4 regions of the Streptomyces sp. PL-25 genome follow, and region 2 is predicted to be linked to each of the others. Evidence: riboswitches for the same ligand, from Rfam matches in the RefSeq annotation. Region 2 holds a riboswitch; each other region holds the start of a gene.
The links. Region 2 has a riboswitch for cobalamin ahead of R4Z62_RS22525 (ribonucleoside-diphosphate reductase subunit alpha). Riboswitches for the same ligand answer to the same signal wherever they lie in the genome.
Positions count from the first base shown of each region.

Region 1: linked by a shared signal. The riboswitch ahead of R4Z62_RS26345 (CoA-acylating methylmalonate-semialdehyde dehydrogenase) and the one ahead of R4Z62_RS22525 (ribonucleoside-diphosphate reductase subunit alpha) in region 2 are both predicted to bind cobalamin.
Region 3: linked by a shared signal. The riboswitch ahead of nrdI (class Ib ribonucleoside-diphosphate reductase assembly flavoprotein NrdI) and the one ahead of R4Z62_RS22525 (ribonucleoside-diphosphate reductase subunit alpha) in region 2 are both predicted to bind cobalamin.
Region 4: linked by a shared signal. The riboswitch ahead of R4Z62_RS06920 (cobalamin biosynthesis protein) and the one ahead of R4Z62_RS22525 (ribonucleoside-diphosphate reductase subunit alpha) in region 2 are both predicted to bind cobalamin.

Region 1 is NZ_CP136997.1:5,891,965-5,899,194, reverse strand. It holds gene R4Z62_RS26375 (CbtA family protein) at 1-26, opposite strand, end outside; gene R4Z62_RS26370 (CbtB domain-containing protein) at 48-269, opposite strand; gene R4Z62_RS26365 (enoyl-CoA hydratase) at 542-1,342, opposite strand; gene mmsB (3-hydroxyisobutyrate dehydrogenase) at 1,339-2,259, opposite strand; gene R4Z62_RS26355 (enoyl-CoA hydratase/isomerase family protein) at 2,256-3,332, opposite strand; gene R4Z62_RS26350 (acyl-CoA dehydrogenase family protein) at 3,329-4,477, opposite strand; gene R4Z62_RS26345 (CoA-acylating methylmalonate-semialdehyde dehydrogenase) at 4,484-6,007, opposite strand; cobalamin riboswitch at 6,251-6,424, opposite strand; gene R4Z62_RS26340 (DUF4430 domain-containing protein) at 6,561-7,094, opposite strand.
Region 2 is NZ_CP136997.1:4,961,704-4,968,933, reverse strand. It holds gene R4Z62_RS22540 (DUF3311 domain-containing protein) at 1-188, shown strand, start outside; gene mctP (monocarboxylate uptake permease MctP) at 185-1,795, shown strand; partial or broken gene R4Z62_RS22530 (GNAT family N-acetyltransferase) at 1,898-2,407, shown strand; cobalamin riboswitch at 2,470-2,606, shown strand; gene R4Z62_RS22525 (ribonucleoside-diphosphate reductase subunit alpha) at 2,730-5,102, shown strand; gene R4Z62_RS22520 (ribonucleotide-diphosphate reductase subunit beta) at 5,102-6,121, shown strand; gene R4Z62_RS22515 (hypothetical protein) at 6,034-6,297, opposite strand; gene R4Z62_RS22510 (GlxA family transcriptional regulator) at 6,391-7,230, shown strand, end outside.
Region 3 is NZ_CP136997.1:6,691,493-6,698,722, reverse strand. It holds gene aceA (isocitrate lyase) at 1-525, shown strand, start outside; gene R4Z62_RS29830 (malate synthase) at 593-2,203, shown strand; cobalamin riboswitch at 2,458-2,680, shown strand; gene nrdI (class Ib ribonucleoside-diphosphate reductase assembly flavoprotein NrdI) at 2,853-3,272, shown strand; gene nrdE (class 1b ribonucleoside-diphosphate reductase subunit alpha) at 3,242-5,410, shown strand; gene nrdF (class 1b ribonucleoside-diphosphate reductase subunit beta) at 5,445-6,467, shown strand; gene thiI (tRNA uracil 4-sulfurtransferase ThiI) at 6,486-7,230, shown strand, end outside.
Region 4 is NZ_CP136997.1:1,554,142-1,561,371, reverse strand. It holds gene cobN (cobaltochelatase subunit CobN) at 1-2,146, opposite strand, end outside; gene R4Z62_RS06925 (cobyric acid synthase) at 2,143-3,663, opposite strand; gene R4Z62_RS06920 (cobalamin biosynthesis protein) at 3,660-4,634, opposite strand; cobalamin riboswitch at 4,735-4,875, opposite strand; gene R4Z62_RS06915 (DUF397 domain-containing protein) at 5,036-5,242, shown strand; gene R4Z62_RS06910 (hypothetical protein) at 5,512-5,973, opposite strand; gene R4Z62_RS06905 (helix-turn-helix domain-containing protein) at 6,014-6,871, opposite strand; gene R4Z62_RS06900 (hypothetical protein) at 7,117-7,230, opposite strand, start outside.

The sequences.
Region 1 (7,230 bases), 930 kb from region 2:
AGGTTTCGCACAGTTGCGGAGTTCATGAGTGTGCGGCGCCCCTCGCGTCAGTGGCAGGGGAAGCCGAGCAGGTGGCGGGCGTCGTGCACCCACTCGTGGACGTCCGTGCCGCTGAACACGGAGGTGGCGCCCTGCTCGGCGCCGACGAAGTAGAGCAGGATCAGCATCAGGATGCCGAAGAAGACCGCCCAGGGAGCTATCGCCTTCAGCGGCAGCTTCGCGGGCAGGACAGGTGCGTCGGCGGTCGGCTGGGCGACATGCTGCGCCATGGCAGGGGCCTCCTCTGGGAGTTCGCGTCCCATCTCGGTGGTGCGCTGGACGACGGCCACGGGTCTGACTCGCGAGCGGCTCCGGGGAGCCGTCGCACACAGTGGCGCGACCGTGCCGGTTTCCCACCGGCTTCCGTCTCGCCGTCGTCGATATCGAACAGACGGTACCGCGTGCCGCCGCCCCGGCCAAGACCGCCTCCGGGAGGTGATCCCCGAACGTGATCTCCCCTCCCAGCAGGGCGGACCGGGCGCGGCGGCATGCGGGCCGCCGCTCAGCGGTGGCGGAACTCGGGCGCTCTGCGCTCGACGAAGGCGCCCATGCCCTCCTTCTGGTCCTCGGTCGCGAACACCGCGTGGAAGAGCCGTCGTTCGAAGCGGACGCCTTCGGCGAGCGTCGTCTCGAAGGCCCGTCCGACGGCCTCCTTCGCCATCATCGCCACCGGCAGCGACATGCCCGCGACGGTCTCGGCGACGGCCAGCGCCTCGCCGAGCAGATCGTCGGCGGGCACCACCCGGGAGACCAGTCCGGCCCGCTCGGCCTCCGCCGCGTCCATGGTGCGCCCGGTCAGGCACAGCTCCATGGCCTTGGCCTTGCCCACCGCGCGGGTCAGCCGCTGGGAGCCGCCGATGCCGGGGATCACCCCGAGCTTGATCTCGGGCTGCCCGAAGACGGCGGTGTCGGCGGCGAGCAGGATGTCGCAGAGCATGGCCAGCTCGCAGCCGCCGCCCAGGGCGTAGCCCGCGACGGCGGCCACCGTCGGGGTGCGCAGCTGCCCGAGCCGGTCCCAGGCCGCGAACCAGTCGCTGAGGTACATGTCCAGATACCCCTGGGGCCGCATCTCCTTGATGTCGGCGCCCGCCGCAAACGCCTTCGCCGAGCCGGTGATGACGACGCAGCCGCACTCCGGGTCCCGGTCCAGCGCCTCGGTCGCGGCCACCACCTCGCGCATGACCGTCAGATTCAGGGCGTTGAGGGCCTCGGGCCGGTTGAGGGTGAGCAGGGCGGTACGCCCCTTGCGTTCGACGAGGATGGTCTCGTACGCGGGAAGCCCGGTGCCGTTCCGCGTGCTCATCGCTTCTCCCCTTCCCCTTCTCGTTCTTGCCGGGTGCCGCGGTCCCGGATGGTGCGGACGATGCCGGAGAAGTCCTCGGTGGCGCCGACGTGTTCGGCGTACTCCTCGTACAACCGGGCTGCCGCGAGGCCCAGTCCGGTGTCCACCCCGCTGTCGCGGGCGGCCCGCGCGGCGAGTCCGAGGTCCTTGGCCATGAGGGAGGCGGCGAAGCCCGGCCGGTAGTCGCGGTTGGCGGGGCTGCCCGGGACCGGGCCGGGGACCGGGCAGTTGACGCTGAGCGCCCAGCACTGCCCGGACGCCGTGGACGCCACGTCGTAGAGGGCCTGGTGGGACAGGCCCAGGCGCTCGCCGAGCACGAACGCCTCGCTGACGGCGATCATGGAGACGCCGAGGATCATGTTGTTGCAGATCTTGGCCGCCTGCCCGGCTCCCGCGCCGCCGCAGTGGACGGCCTTCTTGCCCATGGCCTCCAGCAGCGGCCGGGCCTCGGCGAACTCCGCCTCGCCGCCGCCCGCCATGAAGGTGAGCGTGCCGGCCTCGGCGCCGACCACCCCGCCGGAGACAGGGGCGTCCAGCGACCGCATCCCGGCGGCGGCGGCCCGCTCGTGGGCCGTACGGGCGTCGGTGACGTCGATGGTGGAGCAGTCGACGAAGAGGGTGCCGGGCCGGGCCGCCGCCAGGACGGTGCCGTACAGGCCGAGGACGTGCCGTCCGGCGGGCAGCATGGAGACGACGACGTCGGCGTCCGCGACCGCCGAGGCGGCGTCGGCGGCGGGCTCGACACCCGCGCGGACGGCGCCCTCCAGGGCCTCGGGCACCAGGTCGTGGCCCCGTACCCGATGCCCGGCCCTGACCAGGCTGGCGGCCATGGGCGCGCCCATGTGCCCGAGTCCGATGAACGCGACGGTCAGGCTCACCAGGCCACCTCCACGGTGCTGTCGGATCCGGCGAGCCCCAGTTCGCGGTCGCCGAGCGGGGCGAAGAAGCGGTCCACGTCGGCCGCGCTGACCTCGGCGAGGGTGCCGGGCGACCAGCGGGGCCTGCGGTCCTTGTCGATGACCTGGGCGCGGACGCCCTCGACCAGGTCGGGGGCGGCGAGCGCGGCGCAGGAGACGCGGTACTCCTGGTCGAGGACCGCCTCCAGCGGGCCCAGGTGCCGGGCGCGGCGCAGCGCGGCGAGGGTGACCTTCAGCGCGGTGGGCGACTTGGTGAGCAGGGTCTCGGCCGCCTCCTTCGCGGCGGGCTCGCCGCGGCCGAGGAGGCGGTCCAGGATCTCCTCCACGGTGTCGGCCGCGTAGCAGGCGTCGATCCACTCCCGCTGCCCGGCGAGTGCGCCCGGCGGCGGCGACTGCACATGCCGGGCGAGCGCGTCGTGCACGGACAGCACGGCGAGGTCGGCGGTGAAGGCGCCGAGCGCGGCGGCGGGCACATGGTGGTCGGCGAGCCCGCACAGCAGGGCGTCCCCGGCGCCGGTCTGCGCGCCGGTCAGCGCCAGATGGGTGCCCAGTTCACCGGGGGCGAGGCTCAGCAGATAGGTGCCGCCGACGTCGGGGACGAAGCCGATGCCGGTCTCGGGCATGGCGACGCGCGCGCGTTCGGTGACGACGCGGACGCTGCCGTGGGCGGAGACGCCGACGCCGCCGCCCATCACGATGCCGTCCATGACGGCGACGTACGGCTTGGGGTAGCGGGCGATCCGGGCATTGAGGCGGTACTCGTCGCGCCAGAACGCGGCCGCCGCGGTGCCGTCGCCGGTCTTGGCGTCGTCGTGGATGGCCCGGATGTCGCCGCCCGCGCACAGGCCGCGCTCGCCCGCGCCGCTGATGACGACGGTGGCCACCTCCGGGTCGTGCTCCCAGGCGGTGAGGGCCGCGTCGATGCGGCGGACCATCTCGTGGGTGAGGGCGTTGAGGGCCCGGGGCCGGTTGAGGACGATGTGGGCGGCCCGGCCGTCGGTGCGCAGGAGGACGGGGTCCTCGGTGCCGGTCACCGGAACGCCTCCGTCAGGCCGCGGGCCACGATGACGCGCATGATCTCGTTGGTTCCTTCCAGGATCTGGTGGACGCGCAGGTCACGGACGATCTTCTCGATGCCGTACTCGCTGAGGTAGCCGTAGCCGCCGTGCAGCTGGAGCGCGCGGTCGGCGACCGTGTACCCGGTGTCGGTGGCGAACCGCTTGGCCATCGCGCACAGGTACGGCGCCTGCGGGTCGCCGGCGTCCAGGGCGCGGGCGGCCTGCTGCACCAGGGCGCGGGCGGCGGCGAGTTCGGTCGCCATGTCGGCCAGCCGGAAGCGCAGCGCCTGCGCGTCGAGCAGCCGCTGCCCGAACGCCTCCCGGTCGGCGAGGTGGGCGAGGCTGCGGTCCAGGGCGCTGCGGGCGCCGCCGAGCGAGCAGGCGGCGATGCCGAGCCGGCCGCCGTTCAGGCCGTTCATGGCGATGCGGAAGCCGTCGCCCTCGCGGCCCAGCAGCCGGTCGGCGGGCAGCCGTACGCCGTCCAGGATCACCTGGCGGGTGGGCTGGGCGTTCCAGCCCATCTTGCGTTCGTTGGGGCCGAAGCCCACCCCGGCGTCGTCCTTGTCGACGACGAAGGCGGAGACGCCGTCCGCTCCGGTGCCGCCGGTGCGGGCCATCACGACGTACAGCTGGGAGGCGCCCGCGCCGGAGATGAACTGCTTGACGCCGCTGAGCACATAGGTGCCGCCGTCGCGGACGGCCCGGCTGGTGAGGGCGGCCGCGTCGGAGCCCGCGCCGGGTTCGGTCAGGCAGTAGCTGGCCAGGTCGTCCATGGCGCACAGCCGGGGCAGCCACCGCTCGCGCTGGGCCGGGTCGCCGTAGCGGTCGATCATCCAGGCGACCATGTTGTGGATGGAGAGGTATCCGGCGATGGCGGGGCAGCCGGAGGCGAGGGTCTCGAAGACGAGGACGCCGTCGGCCCGGCCGAGGCCGGAGCCGCCGGACTCCTCGCGGACGTAGACGCCGCCGAGGCCGAGCCCGGCCGCCTTGCGCAGGACGTCGACCGGGAAGTGCTTGTCGCGGTCCCAGTCCAGGGCGTGCGGTGCCAGGTGGTCCTGGGCGAAGTCGAGGGTGGTCTCCACGAGGGCCTGCTGGTCCTCGGTGAGCAGGGTGTGGGTCATGGTCGCTCAGCCCATCGTGGGAATGGTGAAGCTCGCGCCCTCGCGCAGCCCGGCGGGCCAGCGGGACGTGACGGTCTTGGTACGGGTGTAGAAGCGGACGGCGTCCGGTCCGTGCTGGTTGAGGTCGCCGAAGCCGGACCGCTTCCAGCCACCGAAGGTGTGGTAGGCGACCGGGACCGGGATGGGCACGTTGACGCCGACCATGCCGGTGTCCACCCGCCGGGTGAAGTCGCGGGCGGTGTCTCCGTCCCGGGTGAAGATCGCCACGCCGTTGCCGAAGGCGTGCTCGCTGGGCAGGCGCAACGCCTCCTCGTAGTCGGCCGCGCGGACCACGGACAGGACGGGACCGAAGATCTCCTCCTGGTGGATGCGCATGTCGGGGGTGACCCGGTCGAAGAGGGAGGCCCCGGCGAAGAAGCCGTTCTCGTGCCCGGGGAGCACGAAGTCGCGTCCGTCCACGACGAGTTCGGCGCCCTCCTCCACTCCGAGGTCGACGTAGGACCGTACGCGCTCCACCGCGTCCCGGGCGACCAGCGGGCCGAAGTCGGCCTCCGGGTCGTCGCTGCGGCCGATGCGCAGCGTGCCGATGCGCTCCTTGAGCCGGGCGACCAGGGCGTCGGCGGTCTCCTCGCCGACCGGCACGGCGACCGAGATGGCCATGCAGCGCTCGCCCGCCGAGCCGTACCCGGCACCGACCAGCGCCTCCACGGCCTGGTCGAGGTCGGCGTCCGGCATCACGATCATGTGGTTCTTGGCGCCGCCGAAGCACTGGGCGCGCTTGCCGTGGGCGGCGGCGGCGGCATAGACGTGCGCGGCGACCGGGGTGGAGCCGACGAAGCCGAGGGCGGCCACGCGGGGATCCTCCAGCAGGGTGTCGACGGCTTCCCGCGCGCCGTTGACGACATTGAGGACGCCCGGCGGCAGGCCCGCCTCCAGGAAGAGTTCGGCGAGCCGCAGCGGCACCGAGGGTGCCCGCTCGGACGGCTTGAGGACATAGGCGTTTCCGCAGGCCAGGGCGGGGGCGGCCTTCCAGAGCGGGATCATGGCGGGGAAGTTGAACGGGGTGATGCCGGCGACCACACCGAGCGGCGAGCGCAGCGAGTGCACATCGATGCCGGTGCCCGCGTTGTCGGTGAACTCGCCCTTGAGCAGGTGCGGGATCCCGGCGGCGAACTCGACGACCTCCAGGCCGCGCTGGAGGTCGCCGTGCGCGTCGGCGACGGTCTTGCCGTGCTCGGCGGAGAGCAGCCGGGCCAGGTCGTCCTTCTCCTGCTCGACGAGCTGGAGGAAGCGCAGCATGACCCGGGCGCGGCGCTGCGGGTTCCACTCGCCCCAGGCGCGCTGCGCCTCGGCGGCGACGGTGACCGCCGCCTCGGTCTCGGCCCGGTCCGCCAGCGGTACCCGGGCCTGGACCTCTCCGGTGTTGGGGTCGTACACGTCGCCCTGGGCCCCCGAGGTGCCCGGGACGTTCTCGCCGCCGATGAAGTGGGTCAGTTCCCGTACACCGGCGGGGTGGTTCGGACGGATCATGGGTGCCTGCTCTCGTCAGGTGGGGGTGATCCAGGACGGCGCGCGCGACCGGCGCACGGCCCGCTCATGGACGCGGGCGTGCGCGAGGGCGGTCGGCGCGGAACGCTGAGGACGCCGGACCGTCAGGCCGTCGGGCCGGGGCGGGTGAGGCCGGTGGCGGAATGCGGGGAACTCCCGCGGCGCAGCTCGCCGGGATCGTGGAAACGCACCGGTGCCATGCGTGTCAGCTCCATCCTCGTGGACCACACGGAACATCCCACGGCCGGTATCCTGACTCCCGGATCAGCGCGCGCCGTCCGCCTTCCCGACATCCAGCTCGTCAGTGGCGTCCTGCTCGACGGCGTACTCCCCGGTCACAGTGGCGGGACCGTGCCGGAATCACACCGGCTTCCCTGCACCGCGGGCCTACGTCCCTAGAATATAGTTGGACGTCCTAGTAAATCCAGTGCCACGGGTGGAGCCGTACCGGATTCCCGCCGAAGCGGACCCCCGCCGGGGCGCCGGACCGGCCGGAGGAGCGGCGCTCCCCCGGCCGCCGGGCGGCGGGCGGCCGTCAGAAGGCCGTCCAGGTGAACGCCACCGTGTCCCCGGCGTTCAGCTCGAACTGGCAGCCGCCCACCGGGGTGGGCGTGCCGTTGACGGAGATGTTCCAGTACGCCGAGCCGCCGCCGCTGACGTTCTTGATGCTGTCGACCGCGTAGTCGTCGAACGACGCGTACCAGGCACCGTCCCAGCCGAAGTGCCGCTTGCGGGCGGCGTCGTCGAGGGCGGCGGTGGGCGTCGGCACGGCGGAGGCGTGGGCGCTCCCGTTCGTCCCGTCGCATCTGTGCGTACCGCCCGTCGCCGTGGTGACGTCGTGGCCGCGCGTCCAGACCTTCCCGTGGAACAGCGGCCCGTCGGGGCCCTGCACGGTCAGCGTCACCCTGACCGGGGTGTTCGTGCCGTGCACGGCGTGCGTGCCCGGTACGCCGTGGGCCTGGGCGGTGGCCGGCGCGGCGGCCAGGGCCACGCCGAGGGCGACGGAGGCGATGAGCGTACGGCGCAGGGAGGTACGGGAGACGGCTGAGGTGCCGGAGGTGTGTCGCACGGCGGGAGCCTTCCTGGTGTGGGCGGCCCGCAGCCCCGTCGCCGAGCGGACGGAGCGGACACCGCCGCCGCCTCGGGCGAGACTCTCGGCTTCGCGCTGCAGACCATGACAGGGGAAGCGGTTCACGGCGCGCCCC
Region 2 (7,230 bases):
TGTGGGTCGGTTCGTACGCGAAGACCGACCCCACGTTCATCGGCATCCCGTTCTTCTACTGGTACCAGATGCTGTGGGTGATCATCTCCACGGTCCTCACGGTGATCGCCTACCGGCTCTGGCAGCACGACCAGCGCGGGCGCCGCACCGGTGACTCCGCGTCCGCGAAGGGCGGTGCGGCCCGGTGAAGGACGGCGTCAACGGCGTCGCGCTCGGCGTCTTCATCTTCTTCTTCCTGCTCGTCACCGTCATGGGCTTCCTGGCAGCGCGCTGGCGCCGGGCGGACAACGAGCACAGCCTGGACGAGTGGGGCCTGGGCGGCCGGTCCTTCGGCACCTGGATCACCTGGTTCCTGCTCGGCGGCGACCTGTACACCGCCTACACGTTCGTGGCGGTGCCCGCGGCGATCTACGCGACCGGGGCCGCCGGGTTCTTCGCGGTGCCGTACACGATCCTGGTCTACCCGCTGATCTTCACCTTCCTGCCCCGGCTCTGGTCGGTCTCGCACAAGCACGGGTACGTGACGACGTCCGACTTCGTGCGCGGGCGGTTCGGCTCCAAGGGCCTGTCGCTGGCGGTGGCGCTCACCGGCATCCTCGCCACCATGCCGTACATCGCGCTCCAGCTCGTCGGCATCCAGGCGGTGCTGGACGTGATGGGCGTGGGCGGCGGCGAGAACACCAACTGGTTCGTGAAGGACCTGCCGCTGCTGATCGCCTTCGGCGTGCTGGCGGCGTACACGTACTCCTCGGGGCTGCGCGCGCCCGCGCTGATCGCGTTCGTGAAGGACGCGCTCATCTACATCGTCATCGCGGTCGCGATCATCTACATCCCGATCAAGCTGGGCGGGTTCGACGACATCTTCGCGGCGGCCTCCGAGAAGTACAGCAAGGCGGGGGCGGGCGGACTGGCACCGGCCCCGGGCGGCCAGTGGACGTACGCCACCCTGGCGCTGGGCTCCGCGCTGGCGCTGTTCATGTATCCGCACTCGATCACCGCCACGCTGTCCTCGCGCAGCCGCGAGGTGATCCGCCGCAACACCACGATCCTGCCGCTGTACTCGCTGATGCTGGGCCTGCTGGCGCTGCTCGGCTTCATGGCGATCGCGGCGGGCGTGAAGGTGCAGAACGGCCAGCTGGCCATCCCGCAGCTGTTCGAGGACATGTTCCCGGACTGGTTCACGGGCATCGCCTTCGCGGCCATCGGCATCGGCGCGCTGGTGCCGGCGGCGATCATGTCGATCGCGGCCGCGAACCTGTTCACCCGCAACATCTACAAGGACTTCATCAAGCCGGACGCGACGCCCAAGGAGGAGACCCGGGTCTCCAAGCTGGTCTCGCTGCTGGTGAAGGTGGGCGCGCTGGTCTTCGTGCTGACCATGGACAAGACCGTGGCCATCAACTTCCAGCTGCTCGGCGGGATCTGGATCCTGCAGACCTTCCCGGCCCTGGTCGGCGGCCTGTTCACCCGCTGGTTCCACCGCTGGGCGCTGCTGGCCGGCTGGGCGGTCGGCATGGTCTACGGCACGGTCGCGGCCTACGGGGTCGCCTCGCCGACGCAGAAGCACTTCGGCGGCTCGGCCAAGGAGATCCCGGGCATCGGCGAGATCGGCTACATCGGCATGACGGCGTTCGTGCTGAACGTGGCCGTCGCCGTGGTCCTGACCTTCGTCCTCAAGGCCCTGAAAGCCCCCGACGGCGTCGACGAGACCCGCCCGGAAGACTACACGGCCGACGCCGGGGACGCCGGTGTCTCCGTCGAGCTGCCGCCCGCCACCGCGGGCAGCGCCCACTGAGCGGACGCCCCCTTCGAGGAGGCCGACGCCCTCGACCGGGCCGACGGGCCGCCGGGAGAATCCGGCGGCCCGTCGCCGTGTCCGTGCGGCACACTCGGGGCCATGGACCTCGTGATCAGGCCGGCGCTGCCCGGCGAGTACGCCCCCCTGGGCGAGATCACCGCCCAGGCGTACCTCCGGGACGGTCTGCTGGACTTCGGAGCCGACGACCCGTATCTGGACGTGCTGCGGGACGTCGCCGGACGGGCGGCGGCCTGCGAGGTGCTGGTGGCCGTGGCGCGGGACGAGGTGCTCGGGCGGGGTCGCCTTCGTGCCGTCCGGCGGCCCCATGGCGGACATCGCGGGTCCCGGCGAGGCCGAGATGCGCATGCTCGCGGTCGACCGCGCGGCACGCGGCCGGGGCGCGGGCGCGAGGCCCTGGTGCGGGCCTGCGCGGACCGGGCGCGGGCCACCGCGGGCTGTGTCCGCCTGGTGCTGTCCACCCAGCGCGCCATGCACAGCGCGCACCGCCTCTACGAGCGCCTGGGCTTCGTCCGCACCCCGCGGCGCGACTGGAACCCCTTGCCCCACCTGGCCGACACCAGGCTGCTCACCTACGCGTTGACCCTCTGACACCCTCCGCAGTCGACGCGACACAACATATGGGGGTGGCTTCCACACCCGGCACAAGATGTATGCTCATGCTCGCTGTCGTCGCAGGGGAATCCGGTGCGAATCCGGAACTGTCCCGCAACGGTGTACTCGTACGCACATGCCCTTGAGGCCGCATACGAGCGTCAGTCCGAGGACCTGCCAACAGTGCGCCCGGCCGTCCGGTCCGGGTGTCTGACGTCCGGGCCTCGCGGAATGGGCCGGTGGACGCGGCGCCGTGCGCGCTCGTGCTGCCGCTCCCTGCCCTCGCCGAGGCTCCGTGCCGAGCGAGGGAGAGCCACACGTGACCATCGCGCCCGCCGATCCGGTCTCAGCCGAGGGCCGCCTGGAGAACGACGGTCCCGGTGCCGCGCTGCTGCGGACCCTGACCGAGCTGACCGCCGACCTCCCCGACGCCGACCCCGGCCGGGTCGCCGCCGCCGCGCTGCGCGGCCGTTCGGCCCGCGCGGACGAGGCGGAGCTGCGGGAGCTGGCCACCGAGGCCGCGGCCGGGCTCATCTCCGAGGACCCCGCCTACTCCCGGCTCGCCGCCCGCCTGCTGACGCTCTCCATCCGGTCCGAGGCCGCCTCCCAGGGCGTCACCTCCTTCACCGAGTCCGTCGCCGTGGGCCACCGGGAGGGACTGATCGCCGACCGGACCGCCGCGTTCACCCGGCTGCACGCGGCCCGTCTGGACGCGCTGGCCGACCCGTCCGCCGACGACCGCTTCGGCTACTTCGGCCTGCGCACCGTGCACAGCCGCTACCTGCTGCGGCACCCGATCACCCGCAAGGTGATCGAGACGCCCCAGCACTTCATGCTGCGGGTGGCCGCCGGCCTCGCCGAGGACGACAGCCCCCGGGCCGTCGACGAGGTCGCCGCGCTCTACGGGCTGATGAGCCGCCTGGACTACCTCCCCTCCTCCCCCACGCTCTTCAACTCCGGCACCCGCCACCCGCAGATGTCCTCCTGCTATCTGCTCGACTCCCCCAAGGACGAGCTGGACAGCATCTACGACCGCTACCACCAGGTCGCCCGGCTCTCCAAGCACGCGGGCGGCATCGGGCTGGCCTACTCCCGCATCCGCTCGCGCGGTTCGCTGATCCGCGGCACCAACGGGCACTCCAACGGCATCGTGCCGTTCCTGAAGACCCTCGACGCCTCGGTGGCCGCGGTGAACCAGGGCGGGCGGCGCAAGGGCGCGGCGGCCGTCTACCTGGAGACCTGGCACTCCGACATCGAGGAGTTCCTGGAGCTGCGCGACAACACCGGTGAGGACGCGCGCCGCACCCACAACCTCAACCTGGCGCACTGGGTACCGGACGAGTTCATGCGCCGGGTCAACGCCGACGCGCAATGGTCGCTGTTCTCCCCGGCGGACGTGCCGGAGCTGGTGGACCTGTGGGGCGACGAGTTCGACGCGGCCTACCGCAGGGCCGAGGAGGCCGGGCTCGCGCAGAAGACGATGCCCGCCCGCGAGCTGTACGGCCGGATGATGCGCACCCTGGCGCAGACCGGCAACGGCTGGATGACCTTCAAGGACGCCGCCAACCGCACCGCCAACCAGACGGCGGAGCCCGGCCACGTCATCCACTCCTCGAACCTGTGCACGGAGATCCTGGAGGTCACCGACGACGGGGAGACGGCGGTCTGCAACCTCGGCTCGGTCAACCTCGGCGCCTTCGCCGACCCCGAGACGGGTGACCTGGACTGGGAGCGGCTGGACGAGACGGTCCGCACCGCCGTCACCTTCCTGGACCGGGTCGTCGACATCAACTTCTACCCGACCGAGCAGGCGGGCCGCTCCAACTCCCGCTGGCGGCCGGTCGGCCTGGGCGCGATGGGCCTCCAGGACGTCTTCTTCAAGCTGCGGCTGCCGTTCGAGTCCCCCGAGGCGAAGGCCCTGTCGACCCGCATCGCCGAGCGGATCATGCTGGCCGCCTACGAGGCGTCCACCGACCTCGCCGAGCGCAACACGCCCCTGCCCGCCTGGGAGAAGACCCGCGCCGCCCGGGGCGTGCTGCACCCCGACCACTACGACGTGGAGCTGACCTGGCCCGAGCGCTGGGCGGCCCTGCGCGAGCGGATCGCCGCCGTCGGCATGCGCAACTCGCTGCTGCTGGCCATCGCGCCGACCGCCACCATCGCCTCCATCGCGGGCGTCTACGAGTGCATCGAGCCGCAGGTCTCCAACCTGTTCAAGCGCGAGACGCTCTCGGGTGAGTTCCTCCAGGTCAACTCCTACCTGGTGCGCGACCTCAAGACGCTCGGCGTCTGGGACGCCCGTACCCGCGAGGCGCTGCGCGAGTCCAACGGCTCGGTGCAGGACCTCGCGTGGATCCCGGAGGACGTACGGCGGCTGTACCGCACGGCGTGGGAGATCGGGCAGCGCTCTCTGATCGACATGGCCGCGGCCCGCACCCCGTTCCTCGACCAGGCGCAGTCGCTCAACCTGTTCCTGGAGACGCCGACCATCGGCAAGCTCTCCTCGATGTACGCCTACGCCTGGAAGCAGGGTCTGAAGACCACCTACTACCTGCGCTCCCGTCCGGCGACCCGGATCGCCCGCGCCGCCCAGGCGCAGACCCGCGCCGCCGTCCCCGCCCAGCAGGTGGCCGACCCCGACGCGGTCGCCTGCTCCCTTGAGAACCCCGAGTCCTGCGAGGCCTGCCAGTGATGACCAGCACCACCCGTGACAAGAACCTGCTCGACCCGGGCTTCGAACTGACCCTGCGTCCCATGCGGTACCCGGACTTCTACGACCGCTACCGGGACGCCATCAAGAACACCTGGCACGTGGAGGAGGTCGACCTCCACTCGGACGTCGCCGACCTCGCCAAGCTCATCCCGAGCGAACAGCACCTCATCGGCCGCCTGGTGGCGTTCTTCGCCACCGGTGACTCGATCGTCGCCAACAACCTGGTGCTCACGCTCTACAAGCACATCAACTCCCCGGAGGCGCGTCTGTACCTGTCGCGCCAGCTGTTCGAGGAGGCCGTGCACGTCCAGTTCTATCTGACGCTGCTGGACACCTACCTGCCCGACCCGGAGGACCGGGCGGCGGCCTTCGCGGCGGTGGAGAACATCCCCTCCATCCGCGAGAAGGCGGAGTTCTGCTTCAAGTGGATGGACTCGGTCGAGAAGCTGGACCGGCTGGAGAGCAGGTCGGACCGCCGGCGCTTCCTGCTCAACCTGATCTGCTTCGCCGCCTGCATCGAGGGCCTGTTCTTCTACGGCGCCTTCGCATACGTCTACTGGTTCCGCAGCCGCGGTCTGCTGCACGGTCTCGCCACGGGCACCAACTGGGTGTTCCGGGACGAGACGATGCACATGTCGTTCGCGTTCGACGTGGTGGACACCGTGCGCAAGGAGGAGCCGGACCTCTTCGACGACCAGCTGGAGCAGCAGGTCACCGACATGCTGCGGGAGGCCGTCGAGGCCGAGTTGCAGTTCGCGCGCGACCTGTGCGGTGACGGCCTCCCGGGGATGAACACCGAGTCGATGCGGCAGTACCTGGAGTGCGTGGCCGACCAGCGGCTGACCCGCCTGGGCTTCGCTCCGGTCTACGGCTCCGAGAACCCCTTCTCCTTCATGGAGCTCCAGGGTGTTCAGGAGCTGACCAACTTCTTCGAGCGGCGTCCGTCCGCGTACCAGGTCGCGGTGGAGGGCACCGTCGACCTGGACGAGGACTTCTGAGCCTCCGGTTCACGTGTCGCGGACTCCTGGTCCCGGTGGGCCTGCTGTGCCTCCCTGATGCTGCGGTCGATGCGCCGGTCGCGCAGGATGCCGAGCACCGAGGGCAGCGCCATCAGGACCAGGAGTCCGAAGGTGAAGAGCATTCCGATCAGGGCTTCTGTCTGGTCTGCGTTCATGCACACCACTGTCGCGCCGGACACTCCTGACCGTGAGTGGCAGGACTGCCGTAGACCTTCAAATTCCTGCCATCGGTGCGGCACACTGGTGGCATGTTGCAGAACGTGGCCGCCGTCCTGCTGGACGGCGTGCACCCCTTCGAGCTGGGTGTGGTCTGCGAGGTCTTCGGCATCGACCGCAGCGACGACGGGCTGCCCCGGTACGACTTCGCGGTGGTCTCCGCCGAGGGGCCCTCGCTGGGCACCCATGTCGGCGGCCTGGGCATCACCACGCCGTACGGGCTGGACCGGCTCGACGAGGCCGATCTGATCGCCGTGCCCGCCGGGAACGACTTCGCCACCCGGGTCTACCCGCCCGAGCTGCTGGCCGCCCTCCGACGGGCCGTCGACCGGGGCGCGCGGGTGCTCAGCGTGTGCTCCGGCGTGTTCGTGCTGGGCGCCGCCGGGCTGCTGGAGGGGCGGCGCTGCGCGGTGCACTGGCACCACGCGGCCGAGCTGGTCCGGCAGTATCCGCACGCCACCGTCGAGGCGGACGTGCTCTACGTCGACGCGGACCCGGTGATCACCTCGGCCGGCACGGCGGCCGGTATCGACGCCTGTCTGCACATCGTGCGCAAGGAGCAGGGTCCCGAGGTCGCCAACAAGATCGCCCGGCGGATGGTGGTGCCGCCGCACCGGGACGGCGGCCAGGCGCAGTACATCGAGCGGCCGCTGCCGAGGTCCCGCTGCGACACCGTGGGCGAGGTGCTGGTCTGGATGGAGCGGCACCTCGACGAGGAGGTCACCGTCGAGCAGCTCGCCGCCCGCGCCCACATGTCCCCGCGCACCTTCGCCCGCCGGTTCCAGCAGGAGACGGGCACCACGCCGTACCGCTGGATCCTGCGCCAGCGGGTGCTGCTGGCACAGCGCCTGCTGGAGGGCACGGACGAGACG
Region 3 (7,230 bases), 1.7 Mb from region 2:
GCCGAGGGCTTCTACCGGGTCCGCGGCGGCATGGACCCGGTGATCGCCCGCGGGCTGGCCTACGCCCCCTACGCCGACCTGCTGTGGATGGAGACCGGCACGCCCGACCTGGAGCAGGCGCGCACGTTCGCCGAGGCGATCCACTCCCGGTACCCGGACCGGATGCTGGCGTACAACTGCTCGCCGTCCTTCAACTGGAAGGCGGCCCTGGACGACGACCGGATCGCCAAGTTCCAGCGTGAACTGGGCGCGATGGGCTACCGGTTCCAGTTCATCACGCTGGCCGGTTTCCACTCGCTCAACCACGGCATGTTCGACCTGGCCCGCGGCTACGCCGAGCACGGCATGACCGCCTATGTCGACCTCCAGGAGCGCGAGTTCGCCGCGCAGGCCGACGGGTTCACCGCGGTCAGGCACCAGCGCGAGGTCGGCACCGGCTACTTCGACCTGGTCTCCACGGCCGTCAACCCCGCCTCCTCCACCACCGCCCTGGCCGGCTCCACCGAGGCGGAGCAGTTCCACTAGCCGCTCTCCGGCGCGGCCCCCTCGCCGGGGCCGCCCGTGGGTCCTGTCGCGTCCGAAGGAGAACCCGATGACCACCCTCGCACCGCCCCGGCCCGTCCGTGTCCTCGCCGCTCCCGGCCCCCGGCACGAGGAGATCCTGACCCCCGGGGCCCTGGACTTCGTCGGCCGGCTGGCCGCCGCGTTCGCGGAGCGCCGGCGCGACCTGCTGAAGGAGCGGCGGCGCCAGGCGATGCGGCTGGCGTCGGGCTCCCCGCTCGGCTTCCCCATGGTGACCGCCGCCGTGCGCGCCGACCCGTTCTGGCGGGTCGCGCCGCCCGCGCCCGGTCTGGCCGACCGGCGGGTGGAGATCACCGGGCCGCCGGACCGCCGGACGGCCGTCGAGGCGCTGGCCTCCGGCGCCCAGGTGTGGACGGCCGACTTCGAGGACGCCACCGCACCGCTGTGGGACAACATCGTGGGCGGGCAGCTGACCCTGCTCGACACCGTCGAGGGCCGGATCGGCCCGCCCGCGCCCGGCGGCGGGGAGCACCGGCCGGGCGGGGGCGGCCGGATCCCCACCGTCATGGTCCGCCCGCGCGGCTGGCACCTGGACGAGGCGCACCTGGAGCACGACGGCGCGCCGGTGCCCGCCGCCCTGGCCGACTTCGGCCTGTACTTCTTCCACTGCGCCCGGCGGCGGACCGAGGACGGGAGCGGCCCGTACTTCTCGCTGCCCAAGCTGGAGAACCGGTACGAGGCGCGGCTGTGGAACGACGTGTTCCTGCTCGCCCAGGAGCTGCTGGGCATTCCCCGGGGCACCGTCCGGGCCACCGTGCTGATCGAGACGGTCACCGCCGCCTTCGAGATGGAGGAGATCCTCTACGAGCTGCGCGAGCACGGCGCCGGCCTGACCGCGGGCCGCCGGGACTACCTCTTCAGCCTCGTGCGCACCTTCGGCCACCGCACCGACTTCCTGCTGCCGGACCGGGCGGGGGTGCCGATGACGGCGCCGTTCCTGCGGGCGTACACCGAGCTGCTGGTGCGCACCTGCCACCGGCGCGGCGCGCATGCCGTCGGCGGCCGGGCGGCCCAGGTGCCGGGCGCGGACGCGGCGGCGCGCGAGGCGGCCGTCGCCGCGGTCCGGCTGGACAAGGAGCGGGAGGCGGAGGACGGCTTCGACGGGTCCCAGGTGGCCCGTCCCGAGCTGGTCCCGGTCTGCCGGGAGGCGTTCGACGGGGTCCTCGGCGAGCGGCCGCACCAGCTCGACCGCACCCGCGAGGACGTCGAGGCGGGCGCCGCCGAGCTGCTGTCGGTGCGGCGGATCAGCGCCCCGCCGACCCCGGAGGGGGTGCGCACGGGCGTCGCCGTCGCGCTGCGCTGCTTCGCCGCCTGGCTCGGCGGCCGGGGCACGGTCGTCGTGGACGGGGTGCTGGAGGACACGGCCACCGCCGAGGTCGCCCGGACGCAGATCTGGCAGTGGCTGCGGCACCGGGTGGTCGACCGGGAGACGGTGGGCCGGGTGCTCGACGACGAGCTGGCCGCGCTGGGCGCCGCCTACCCGTGGGCGCCGCTGGAGGAGGTGCGCGCGCTGTTCGAGCGCACCGCGCTCGCCGGTGAGCTGCCGCTGTTCTTCACCCCGGACGCGTACGCGCGCCATCTGGTGCGCCGGACGGGAGCCGGGGGGTGCGAGCGGGGATAGCGGGGATGAGCCTGCGGCCGGACTGAGGGGTCCGGACGCGGCGCGTACCGAGGGGTGCGCGCGGCACCGGCGCGGTGAGGGCCGCGGCGGTGCCCGGGAGACGGGCGGGAAGCGCGGGTACGGCGCTTCCCGCCCGTGCCGTGTCCGGGTCCGCGCGCCGTGCGCCACCGCCGCCGCGACAGGGCTTAGGTATACCTAAGTTTTCCCGAAGACACAACATCTGGGGCTGTGCACCACGGCAGCGTTCTAGATGTAGTGTTGGCCGTGCTGGTGGTTCGCCAGGCACTCCGGTGCCCGGCGAGGCAAGAGGGAACCCGGTGGGAATCCGGGACTGCCCCGCAGCGGTGAGCGGGAACGACCGCCGTCATACGCACTGGACCCGGTGGACCGGGCCTGGGAAGCGACGGCCAGTAGACGTCTCGTACGACACGAGACACGCCCGCGAGTCCGAAGACCTGCCACCGGTGCGTACGCCGACGAGCGGCGTGCGTGCTCCGAGGCCCCGAGGGAGGGCCGCGTGGCAGCAGCACGGACCCGGGTCCGGCGTGCCCTTCTTCCGCCGCCGCCCGGCCCCGCCGTACGCGCCGCGACGCTCCTCCTCCCCCGGTCCTCGGACAGGGACGGGAACGAGCGAGAGGAGCGGCGGTCGATGAGCGGCCTCGTGTATTTCTCCAGCGTCTCGGAGAACACCAAGCGCTTCGTGGAGAAGCTGGGTCTGCCCGCCACGCGCATCCCCCTGCATCCGCACCGCGCCGGGCTGCCACGGGTGGCCGGGCCGTATGTGCTGATCACGCCGACCTACGGCGGCGGCGAACGCGCCGGGGCGGTCCCCAGGCAGGTGATCCGCTTTCTGAACGTCGAGGCCAACCGCGCGCTGCTGCGCGGGGTCATCGCGTCCGGCAACACCAACTTCGGCGTGGACTACTGCCTGGCCGGACGGGTGATCGCGGCGAAGTGCGGGGTTCCGGAGCTGTACCGATTCGAACTGCTGGGCACGGAGCGCGACGTCCGTGCCGTGAGGGAAGGACTGAGGACGTTTTGGACACGACACTCATCGGCGGCGGCGTGATCACCGCCCAGCGCGAGTCGGTCGGTACGCGCAAGGACTACCACGCGCTCAACGCCCTGCTGAACATGTACGACTGCGACGGCCGCATCCAGTTCGACAAGGACCGCGAGGCCGTACGCCAGTACTTCCTCCAGCACGTCAACCCGAACACGGTGGTCTTCCCCACCCTCAAGGAGAAGATCGACCACCTGATCGAGAACGACTACTACGAGGAAGCCCCGATCCGGCGCTACGACTGGGAGTTCGTCAAGGGCCTGTACCGGCGGGCGTATGCCCACGAGCACCGCTTCCGCACCTTCCTCGGCGCGTTCAAGTACTACACGTCGTACACGCTCAAGACCTTCGACGGCTCCCGCTACCTGGAGCGCTACGAGGACCGGGTGGCCGCGACCGCGCTCTTCCTCGGCGCCGGGGACGAGGCGCTGGCGTCCCGGCTGGTGGACGAGATGATGACCGGCCGCTTCCAGCCGGCCACACCGACCTTCCTCAACGCGGGCAAGGCGCAGCGCGGCGAGCTGGTCTCCTGCTTCCTGCTGCGCGTCGAGGACAACCTGGAGTCCATCGGCCGGGGCGTCAACTCGGCGCTCCAGCTGTCCAAGCGCGGCGGCGGGGTGGCGCTGCTGCTGACCAACCTGCGCGAACAGGGCGCCCCGATCAAGAAGATCGAGAACCAGTCCTCCGGGGTGGTCCCGGTGATGAAGCTGCTGGAGGACTCCTTCTCCTACGCCAACCAGCTCGGCGCGCGCCAGGGCGCGGGCGCGGTCTACCTGCACGCCCACCACCCGGACATCATGCGGTTCCTGGACACCAAGCGGGAGAACGCGGACGAGAAGATCCGCATCAAGACGCTGTCGCTGGGCGTGGTCGTCCCGGACATCACCTTCGAACTGGCCAAGCGCAACGAGGACATGCACCTGTTCTCGCCCTACGACGTGGAGCGCGAGTACGGCAGGCCGCTGGCCGATCTCTCCGTCAGCGAGCACTACGACGACCTGGTCGCCAACCCGCGCATCCGCAAGACCACGCTCAGCGCCCGCGAGTTCTTCAAGACGATCGCGGAGCTGCAGTTCGAGTCGGGCTACCCGTACCTGCTGTTCGAGGACACCGTGAACCGGGCCAACCCGATCCCGGGCTGGATCAACATGTCCAACCTGTGCTCGGAGATCCTCCAGGTGAACACGCCGAGCACGTACGACGCCTCGCTCGGCTACGAGACCGTCGGCCGGGACATCTCCTGCAACCTGGGCTCGCTGAACATCGCCGCCGCCATGGCCTCCCCCGACCTCGGCGCGAGCGTGGAGACCGCGGTGCGCGGCCTGACGTCCGTCTCCGACCAGTCGCACATCGACGCGGTGCCGTCCGTGGCGCACGGCAACGACCTGTCGCACTCCATCGGCCTGGGCCAGATGAACCTGCACGGCTACCTCGCCTCGCAGCGCATCCACTACGGCAGCGAGGAGGGCATCGACTTCACCGACCTGTACTTCTACACGATCGCCTACCACGCGCTGCGCGCCTCGAACCGGATCGCGATCGAACGCGGCACCGCCTTCGACGGGTTCGAGAAGTCCGCGTACGCCGACGGCTCGTACTTCGACAAGTACACCGAGCGGGCCTGGGAGCCGGCCACCGCGCGGGTGCGGGAGCTGTTCGCCGACGCGGGGATCGCGCTGCCCACCCAGGACGACTGGCGCGAGCTGAAGCGCTCGGTGCGGGAGCACGGCATCTACAACCAGTACCTCCAGGCCGTCCCGCCGACCGGGTCCATCAGCTACATCAACGACTCGACCGCCTCCATCCACCCGATCGCCTCCAAGGTGGAGATCCGCAAGGAGGGCAAGCTCGGCCGCGTCTACTACCCGGCGCCGCACATGGACAACGACAACCTGGAGTACTTCCAGGACGCGTACGAGATCGGCTACGAGAAGATCATCGCCACCTACGCGGCGGCCACCCGCCATGTCGACCAGGGGCTCAGCTGCACCTTGTTCTTCCGGGACACGGCCACCACCCGCGACCTCAACAAGGCGCAGATCCTCGCCTGGCGCCAGGGCATCAAGACGCTCTACTACATCCGGCTGCGCCAGGAGGCCCTGGAGGGCACCGAGATCGAGAACTGCCTGTCCTGCACCCTGTGACCCCCTCGCACGCCCCGTTCACGAAAGCACCCCGATGACCACCACCCCCGCCCCGCTGACCGAGATCTCGGTCACCCCGCCGGCCTTCCGCCAGGACCCGGCCGCCCGGCTGCGCCCGGTCAACTGGAACCGCGTCACCGACGAGAAGGACCTGGAGGTGTGGAACCGGCTCACCGCCAACTTCTGGCTGCCCGAGAAGGTGCCGCTCTCCAACGACGTGGGCGCCTGGCAGCAGCGGCTCACCGCGGACGAACGCACCCTGACCATGCGGGTGTTCACCGGTCTGACCATGCTCGACACCGTGCAGGCCACGGTCGGTGAGATCGTGCAGATCCAGGACGCGCGCACCGAGCACGAGCAGGCCGTCTACACCAACATCGCCTTCATGCAGGCCGTGCACGCCCGCAGCTACTCCTCGGTGTTCTCCACCCTCTCCAGCACCCCGGAGATCGACGACGCCTACCGCTGGGCGGTGGCCAACGACGTCCTCCAGCAGCGCTGCAAGACGGTGCTCGCGCACTACTACGGTGACGACCCGCTCAAGCGGAAGGTCGCCTCCACGCTGCTGTCGTCGCTGCTGCTGTACGCGGGCTTCTATCTGCCGCTGCACTTCTCCACGCACGCGCTGCTCACCAACACCGCCGACATGATCCGGCTGATCCTGCGCGACAAGGCGGTGCACGGCTACTACTCCGGCTACAAGTTCCAGCGCGGCCTTGAGCGGCTGACGGCGGCGGGCCAGGAGGAGATGCGCGCCTTCACCCATGCGCTGCTGGAGGAGCTGTACGAGCTGGAGCTGTGCTACTCGGGCGAGCTGTACGAGCCGCTGGGCCTGATGGACGACGTGGCCGTCTTCGTCCGCTACAACGCGAACAAGGCGCTGATGAACCTCGGTTACCCGGCCCGCTTCGGCGCGGACGAGACCGAGGTCAACCCGGAGATCCTGGCGGCGCTCTCGCCCGGCGCGGACGAGAACCACGACTTCTTCTCCGGTTCCGGCTCCTCGTACGTCATGGGCAAGGCGGAGAACACCTCCGACGACGACTGGGACTTCTGAGAGGCTCACATGTCCGCCATGTCCGGCAACCCCCAGGTGCCCGCTCCCCGGGCGGGTACCGCGCCGCACGGCGCCTGCGTCCTGCTCAAGCACGGCGAGATCTTCCTCAAGGGCCGCAACCGGCACCGGTTCACCGAGCGGCTGCACGACAACCTGCGGATCGCGCTGCGCGGGATCGGCGGCTCGACCTGGATCAAGACCGCGCAGAACGTCACCGTGGTCGGCGGGCAGGTCCCGCAGGACGCGCTGGTGGAGCGGGCGCGCCGGGTGATCGGCTTCAACTCCGTCGAACCGGCCCTGCGGGTGCCCAGCACCCTGGAGGAGATCACCCGGACGGCCGTCGCCGAGCTGAGCGCGGCCGGTGCCGAGCGGCCCGGACTCGGCTTCGCGGTCCGGGCCCGGCGCCGGGACAAGCAGTTCCCGCTGACGTCGTCGCAGGTGGCGGGGCATCTGGGGGCGGAGGTCCTGCGCGCTGTCCCCGGGCTGCGCGTCGACCTCACCCGGCCCGAGGTGACGCTGTCCGTGGAGATCGACCGCAAGGAGACGTACCTGTCCTGGCGGCGGCACCGGGGGCTGACCGGGCTGCCGGTCGGCTCCAGCGGGCGGGCCCTCGCGCTGCTGTCCGGGGGCTACGACTCTCCGGTGGCCGCGCACCGGGCCATGCGGCGCGGGCTGCACTGCGACTTCGTGCACTTCAGCGGCGCCCCGTACACGAACCCGGCGTCGGTGTACAAGGCATACGCCCTGGCCCGGGAGCTGAACC
Region 4 (7,230 bases), 3.4 Mb from region 2:
GCTCCGCCGGCACCTTCACCGCGGCGCCCGGCTCGGCCAGCAGCTCCTTCTCCACCAGCCCGAAGTGCGCGGCCAGCGCCGCCCGCAGGCCCGGCAGCGCGTTCGCCTGCCCGCCCCACACCTGTGAGGCGCGCAGCACGGCCAGCACCAGGTTCACCCGGGGCTCGCCGACCGGTCCGCCGCCCAGGATGTGCAGTCCGTCGCGGATCTGCACGTCCTTGATCTCGCAGAGGTAGCCGTCGATGTGCATGACGAACTCGTCGAACGCCTCGTCGTCGGGCTGCTCGTCCACATGCAGGTCGTGGTGGAGCTCGGCGGCCTTGACCAGGGTCCAGATCTGCGCGCGCACGGCCGGGGCCTTGACCGGGTCCAGGTCGGAGACGAGCGCGTACTCGTCCAGGAGCTGTTCCAGCTTGGCCAGGTCGCCGTAGGTGTCGGCGCGGGCCATCGGCGGCACCAGGTGGTCGACGACGGTGGCGTGCCCGCGGCGCTTGGCCTGGGTGCCCTCACCGGGGTCGTTGACGATGAACGGGTAGATCAGCGGCAGATCGCCGAGGACCGCGTCCGGGGCGCAGCCGCCGCTCAGGCCCAGGCCCTTGCCCGGCAGCCACTCCATGGTGCCGTGCTTGCCCATGTGCACGACCGCGTCGGCGCCGAAGCTGTGGTCCAGCCAGCGGTAGGCCGCCAGGTAGTGGTGCGAGGGCGGCATGTCGGGGTCGTGGTAGATCGCGATCGGGTTCTCGCCGAAGCCGCGCGGCGGCTGGATCATCACGACCACGTTGCCGAACCGCAGGGACGCCAGCACGATGTCGTCGCCGTCCACGTACAGGCTGCCCGGCGGCTCGCCCCACGCCTCGGTCATCGCCTCCCGCAGCGCCGGGTCCAGCGTCTCGAACCAGGCCCGGTAGTCGGCCAGCGGCACCCGCGCGGGCGCGGCGGCCAGCTGGTCCTCCGTCAGCCACTCCACGTCGTGGCCGCCGGCCTCGATCAGCCGGTGGATCAGCTCGTCGCCGTTGTCCGGGTACTCCGTGAGCCCGTACCCGGCCTCCCGCAGCGCGTCCAGGACCCGTACCGCCGAGGCGGGCGTGTCCAGGCCGACGGCGTTGCCGACCCGGGAGTGCTTCGTCGGGTACGCGGTGAAGACCAGCGCGACCTTCTTCTCGGCGTTCGGCGTGTACCCGAGCCGGGCGTGCCGCACGGCGATCCCGGCGACCCGGGCCGCCCGCCCGGGGTCGGCGACGTACACCGGTACGCCGTCGGGTCCCTGCTCCTTGAAGGAGAACGGGACGGTGATCAGCCGTCCGTCGAACTCGGGGATGGCGACCTGCATCGCCGCGTCCATGGGGGACAGGGCCGCGTCGGAGGCGTCCCAGGCGGCCCGCGAGGAGGTCAGGCACAGCCCCTGGAGCACCGGGACGTCGAGGTCGGCGAGGGCGCCGATGTCCCACGCCTCCTCGTCGCCGCCCGCCGACGCCTGCGAGGCGTGGGTGCCGCCGGCCGCCAGGACGGTGGCCACCAGGGCGTCGGTCTGCCCGAGGATCTCGTACAGCCCCGGGTCGGCGCCGCGCAGCGAACCGCAGTACACCGGCAGCGCGTTGGCGCCGTGCGCCTCGATCGCCTCGCACAGGGTGTCCACGAAGGCGGTGTTGCCGCTCAGTTCGTGGGCGCGGTAGAAGAGCACACCGACCGTGGGGCGGCCCGGCACGCGCGGGCGCTCCCCGCGCACCCCGAACTCCGGCATCCGGCGCGGCTCCTCGAAGCCCTCGCCGGTCAGCAGCACCGTGTCGGACAGGAACCGGGCCAGCTCGGCGAGGTTGGCCGGGCCGCCCTCCACCAGGTAGCGCAGCGCCTCGGCGACCACACCGGCGGGCACCGACGACTCGGCCATCAGCTCCGCGTCCGGCACGCTCTCGCCGCCCAGCAGCACGGTCGGCACACCGGACGCCCTCAGCGCGGCGAGCCCGTCCTCCCAGGCACGCTTGCCGCCCAGCAGCCGCACCACGGCGAGGTCCGCGCCGTCCAGCAGCGCGGGCAGCTCACCGGTCACGTCCACCCGGGTCGGGTTGCCGATCCGGTAGGACGCCCCGCAGGCGCGGGCCGCCAGCAGATCGGTGTCGGCGGTGGACAACAACAACACTGTGCTCATGCGGGCGCTCCCGGTGGAATGAAAGGCAGTCCTTGCGGCGCGCCGGACTCGATGAGCCGCCACAGCGCGTCCGTGTCCGCGTGCTGTTCGATCAGGTCGCCGAGCCGGTCGAGCTGCTCCTCGCGCAGCGCGGCGAACGACGTGGTGGGCGAGGGCACGAAACGGCGGCCCGCGGCGGCGGCGACCACCCGCAGGAAGGCCCGGCGGAAGCCGTCCGACTCCAGCGAGCCGTGCCAGTGCGTGCCCCAGACCGAGCCGGCCCGGCAGCCGTCAAGGAAGGGTTCGCCGCCGGTGACGTCGGCGACGCCGTGATGGATCTCGTAGCCCTCGACCCGCTCGCCGAGGGCCGTCCCCGCGGGCCGGGCGAGGGTCTTGTCCGGGGCGAACCGGACGCGTACGGGCAGCAGTCCGAGCCCGTCGACCCGGCCGCGGCGGCTCTCGACGTCGTCCTCGATGTGCTCGCCGAGGAGCTGGAAGCCGCCGCAGACGCCGAGGACGGGCCGTCCCTCGGCGGTCCGGCGCCGCAGCGCGTCCGCGAGGCCCCGCTCGCGCAGCCAGTCCAGCGCCCGCACGGTGCCGCGGGTGCCCGGGACCACCACGAGATCGGCGTCGGCCAGTTCCTCGGGCCGGTCCACGAACCGCACGACGACGCCCGGTTCGGCGGCCAGCGCGTCCACGTCGGTGAAGTTGGACATCAGCGGGACGGCGCAGACGGCGACCCGCAGCACGTCCTCGCCGACCGGCGGCGCCACGGCGGACTCCCGTACGGCACCGCGCAGCGACACCCGCAGCCCGTCCTCCTCGTCGATGCCGAGCCCGTGCCGGAAGGGCAGCACCCCGTAGGTGTGCCGCCCGGTGAGCCCGTGCAGCATGCCGATGCCGGGTTCGAGCAGTGAGACGTCGCCGCGGAACTTGTTGACGAGGAAGCCGGCGACCAGCTCCTGGTCCTCGGGGGAGAGCAGGGCCACGGTGCCGAAGAAGGAGGCGAAGACGCCGCCGCGGTCGATGTCGCCGACGACGACCACCGGCAGCCGCGCGCCGCGCGCGATGCCCATGTTGACGATGTCGGTGCGGCGCAGATTGATCTCGGCCGGGCTGCCCGCGCCCTCGCAGATCACCGCGTCGTAGGAGCCGCGCAGTTCGGCCAGGCAGTCCAGCACCGTGCCCAGCAGCCGCTGCTGGCGCCCGCCGTGGTAGCCGCGCGCGCTCAGCTCGCCCACCGGCCTGCCCAGCAGCACCACTTGGCTGCTCTGCTCGCCGCCCGGCTTGAGCAGCACCGGGTTCATCAGCGCGGTCGGCTCGATCCGGCACGCCTGCGCCTGCATGGCCTGTGCCCGGCCGATCTCGGCGCCCTCGCGGGTGACGAACGAGTTGAGGGACATGTTCTGCGCCTTGAACGGCGCGACCTTGACACCCTGGCGCACCAGCCACCGGCAGATCCCGGCGGTGACGACGCTCTTGCCGGCGTCGGAGGTGGTCCCGGCGACGAGCAGCCCGCCGCCCCGGCCACCGCTCATGACGTACGTCCCTTCGTCCGACGGTCGCGACGGCCGCACAGGAGCTTCACGGCGGCACACGTGCCGAGCGCGAGCCAGCTCACGCGCCGTGAGAGCCGTACGGCCCGGTCGATGTCACCGGCCTGCACCGCGCGCCCCGCCGCGCCGTTCAGCACCGGCCGGTGCTCCACGCGCCCGGCGTACGACAGCGTGCCGCCGAGGCGGACGCCGAGCGCGCCCGCGAACGAGGCTTCCACCGGCCCGGCGTTGGGGCTCGGGTGCCGTCCGGCGTCCGCGCGCCAGGCCCGTACGGCGCCGCGCGGATCGCCGCCCGCGGCGGTGGCCAGGACGGCGGTCAGCCGGGCGCCCGGCCAGCCGGCCAGGTCGTCGAGGCGGGCGGAGGCCCAGCCGAAGCGCCGGTGGCGGGGCGACTTGTGGCCGACCATGGCGTCCAGGGTGTTGACGGCACGGAAGCCGAGAAGGCCGGGCACGCCCGCGACGGCACCCCAGACGAGGGCGCCGACCACGGCGTCGGAGGTGTTCTCGGCGACCGACTCGACGACCGCGCGGGCGATCTGGGCGGCGTCCAGCGCCTGCGGGTCGCGTCCGCACAGATGCGGCAGCCGCGCCCGTGCGGCCTCGATGTCGCCGGACTCCAGGGCCCGTCCGACGGCGCGGGCCTCGCGGGCCAGCGAGGTGCCGCCGACCACGGCCCAGGTGGCGGCGCCGGTCAGCAGGACGGAGGCGGTGTACGGGAAGCGGGGGGCGCGGGCGGCGCGGGCGGCGGCGGCCCCCAGCGCGACGGCGCCACCGGCGCACACGGCGGTGTGCAGCGCGCCCCAGCCACGGTGGTCGTGCCACAGCACACGTTCGACGGCGCCCGCGGCCCGCCCGAACACGGCGACCGGATGCCCGCGGCGCGGGTCGCCGAGGAACAGGTCACCGAGGAGGCCGGCGGCGGCGCCGTACGCGAAGACGCGATCGGCACCCATCGGGTCAGCCGGCCGCGGGGTCGGTCAGGGAATCGCTGATGAACCTCGGTCGGCAGCCGCGCATGGCGATGGTCCTCACTCAGGGTGTCCGCGCCCTGGTTCGACGTGACCGGCGGCGAGAGTTCCTGGCTCCCGGGGATGTTCCTCCCCGGTGACAGTGGCGGGACCGCGCCGGATTCGCACCGGCTTCCTCTTCTGCCGCCGTACATGGCCCCGGAAGTCCACCACGGCCCCGGAACAGCCGTCAACTTGCCGTTGACCTGCGGCGGGGTGGTGTGCCGAGGCTCATATCCCCGGCCTGGGCCCGCGGACTTGAAACGGCTCCTTTTGGCCTCTTTCCCGGCATGGAAGCCGGGAAGACTCCTGTCATGAACACCCATGGGGGCTGAAGGAGGTGGGCGTTGGCAGGCAGGGAGCCGACGGGGCGCGCTTGGGTCAGGAGCAGCTACTCGGGCGACGGACAGGAATGCGTGGAGGTGGCCGCCGAACGAGGCCGCACGCTCGTGCGCGACTCGAAGTGCCCGGGGAGCGGACGGCTCGCCTTCGGGCGGACGGCCTGGTGTGGTTTTCTGGAGGAGCTTGTGGACCCGGAAGCGGACGGCTCATGATCCGTCCGGGGGGACGGGAGGGACGCACATGCGAGAACGAGCCGGACGAACGGCCCCGGCAGGAGTGAGGGCCCCGGGCTCGGCGGGGGGCCACGCCTCGGCGGTGGCCTCGTTGATCCTCTTCTCCTCGGCGACGGGCGTCGTCGCGGTGGGGGCGGGGGCATTGGCGGCCCTCCTCGTTCCGGGGGGTGTCGCCAGGGGGGTGGTCTGGCTGGTGGTGACCGTGCTGGTCGCCGTCGCCGCGGGCCTGTGGTGGGGGATGACGCCGCTCACGGACCGGCTCCGGGTGCTGAGCCGTGCCCTTGCGGCGGTTCAGCCCCGGAGCGAACCCCCTCGCTGATCTCCCGCCGGCCGGTGCCGCCGGAGCGCCGCCCCATCGCTCTGCCCAGTCCCGCGCCCGCCGCCGCGACGACCGCCGCTCCGCCGGCCCCCGCGATCGTCGTGGTGAGCGGAGTGGCGGCGCCGAAGGGCAGGCTGGGCGCGACCCGGGCGGCCAGGGCGACACTCAGCAGCAGGACGCTGCCACAGGCGGTGCCCAGCAGCAGCCGCACCGACATCAGCCGGATCTCACCGGCGACCCGCGCGCTCTCCAGCCGGATCAGAGCGTCGGTCAGGTCCGGACTCTGCATGGCCTCCTTCTTGAGCGAGTTGTCGTCGAGAGCCACGGCGCCCTCCGGCTCCGTACCTGCGCGCAGGCGCTGCCACCACGCCCGTATTCCGAAGACCGCCATGGGGCCTCCCCCGTTCCCGCCCGGGTCGTCCCCGCCCGGTTCAGCTGTTGTCCAGACTCTCCCTGACCGACGCCAGCAGCTCACTCATCCGGTCGCCCTCGTACGCCCTTGGACCGATCTCCTCGAAGCACTCCTGGTAGCGGACCTCCAGCCCCAGGTCGCCCCGGCTCGACAGACCGCCTCCCGGACCTTCGATGAAGGTGAGGTCGTCGTCGTCCTTGAACGTGAGCAGGATGAACGCGGTGGTGACGCTGAAGTGCGCTCCCGCCGAGAAGGGCAGCACCCGGAGCGTGGTGCGCGGGTGCTCCGCCAGGGTCGCCAGGTGGTCGAGCTGCCGGCGCATCACCGAGGGACCGCCGATCTGACGCCGGACGGCCGCCTCGTCCAGGATGATGTTCATCTCGGGACCGTCGCCCGTGTCGAAGAACCGCTCCTGACGGGTGAGCCGCAGGTCCACCTGCTGCCGGACCCGTGACTCGGGGGCCATGGGGGCCAGCAGCGCCGTGGCGTAGTCCTCCGTCTGCACGAGCCCCGGCAGGATGGTCGGGTTGTACATGCGGATCGTGTCCGCCGACCCCTCGTACCCCAGGTACAAGGCGTACTGGGGCGACACCACGTCGCTGTACTGCGCCCACCATGACTGTCCTTTCGAGCCGCGTGCCGCGTCCTCCAGCTCCGCGACCAGACCGGCGTCCGTGACCTCGTACAACTGGAGCAGGGCCCGCAGGTCCGTGACCCCGAGACTGACCGTCCCGGCCTCGATCCTGATCAGTTTGGAGAGCGACCATTCGAGGGCCTTCGCGGTGTCCCGCTGGGTCAACCCGGCGTTCTCGCGTGCCTTGCGCAGTTCGATTCGCAGCCTGCGTCGGTTGAGGCTCGGATCGATGTCTCTTGGCATGGTGCTCCCTGCCACATGTCGGCGTTGACTTGTCGGGCTGCCACCATCGAACAGTTAACTACCCACTAGAGTAGGTGACTTAGACCACGGCGACCAGCCTCTGTCAGTATGACATGTGTCGTTTCGCTGAGGTCGTGAAGAGTGGTCGAAGACAGCAAAAACCCCCGTAAGCGTCATAGAACGACTCACGGGGGTTGATGCGGTCGGTGCGGCCGGGGGCTGAGTGGCCGCAGGGCTTCCTGTGGTCAGCCCAGAATCAGGGAAATTCCGTAGGCGACAGCCGCCGCACACAGCGCGAAGCACGCATAGGCACCGGCGGTGGCGGCGAGGGCCGACTCGCCGCGGGTCGACGCGGCCTC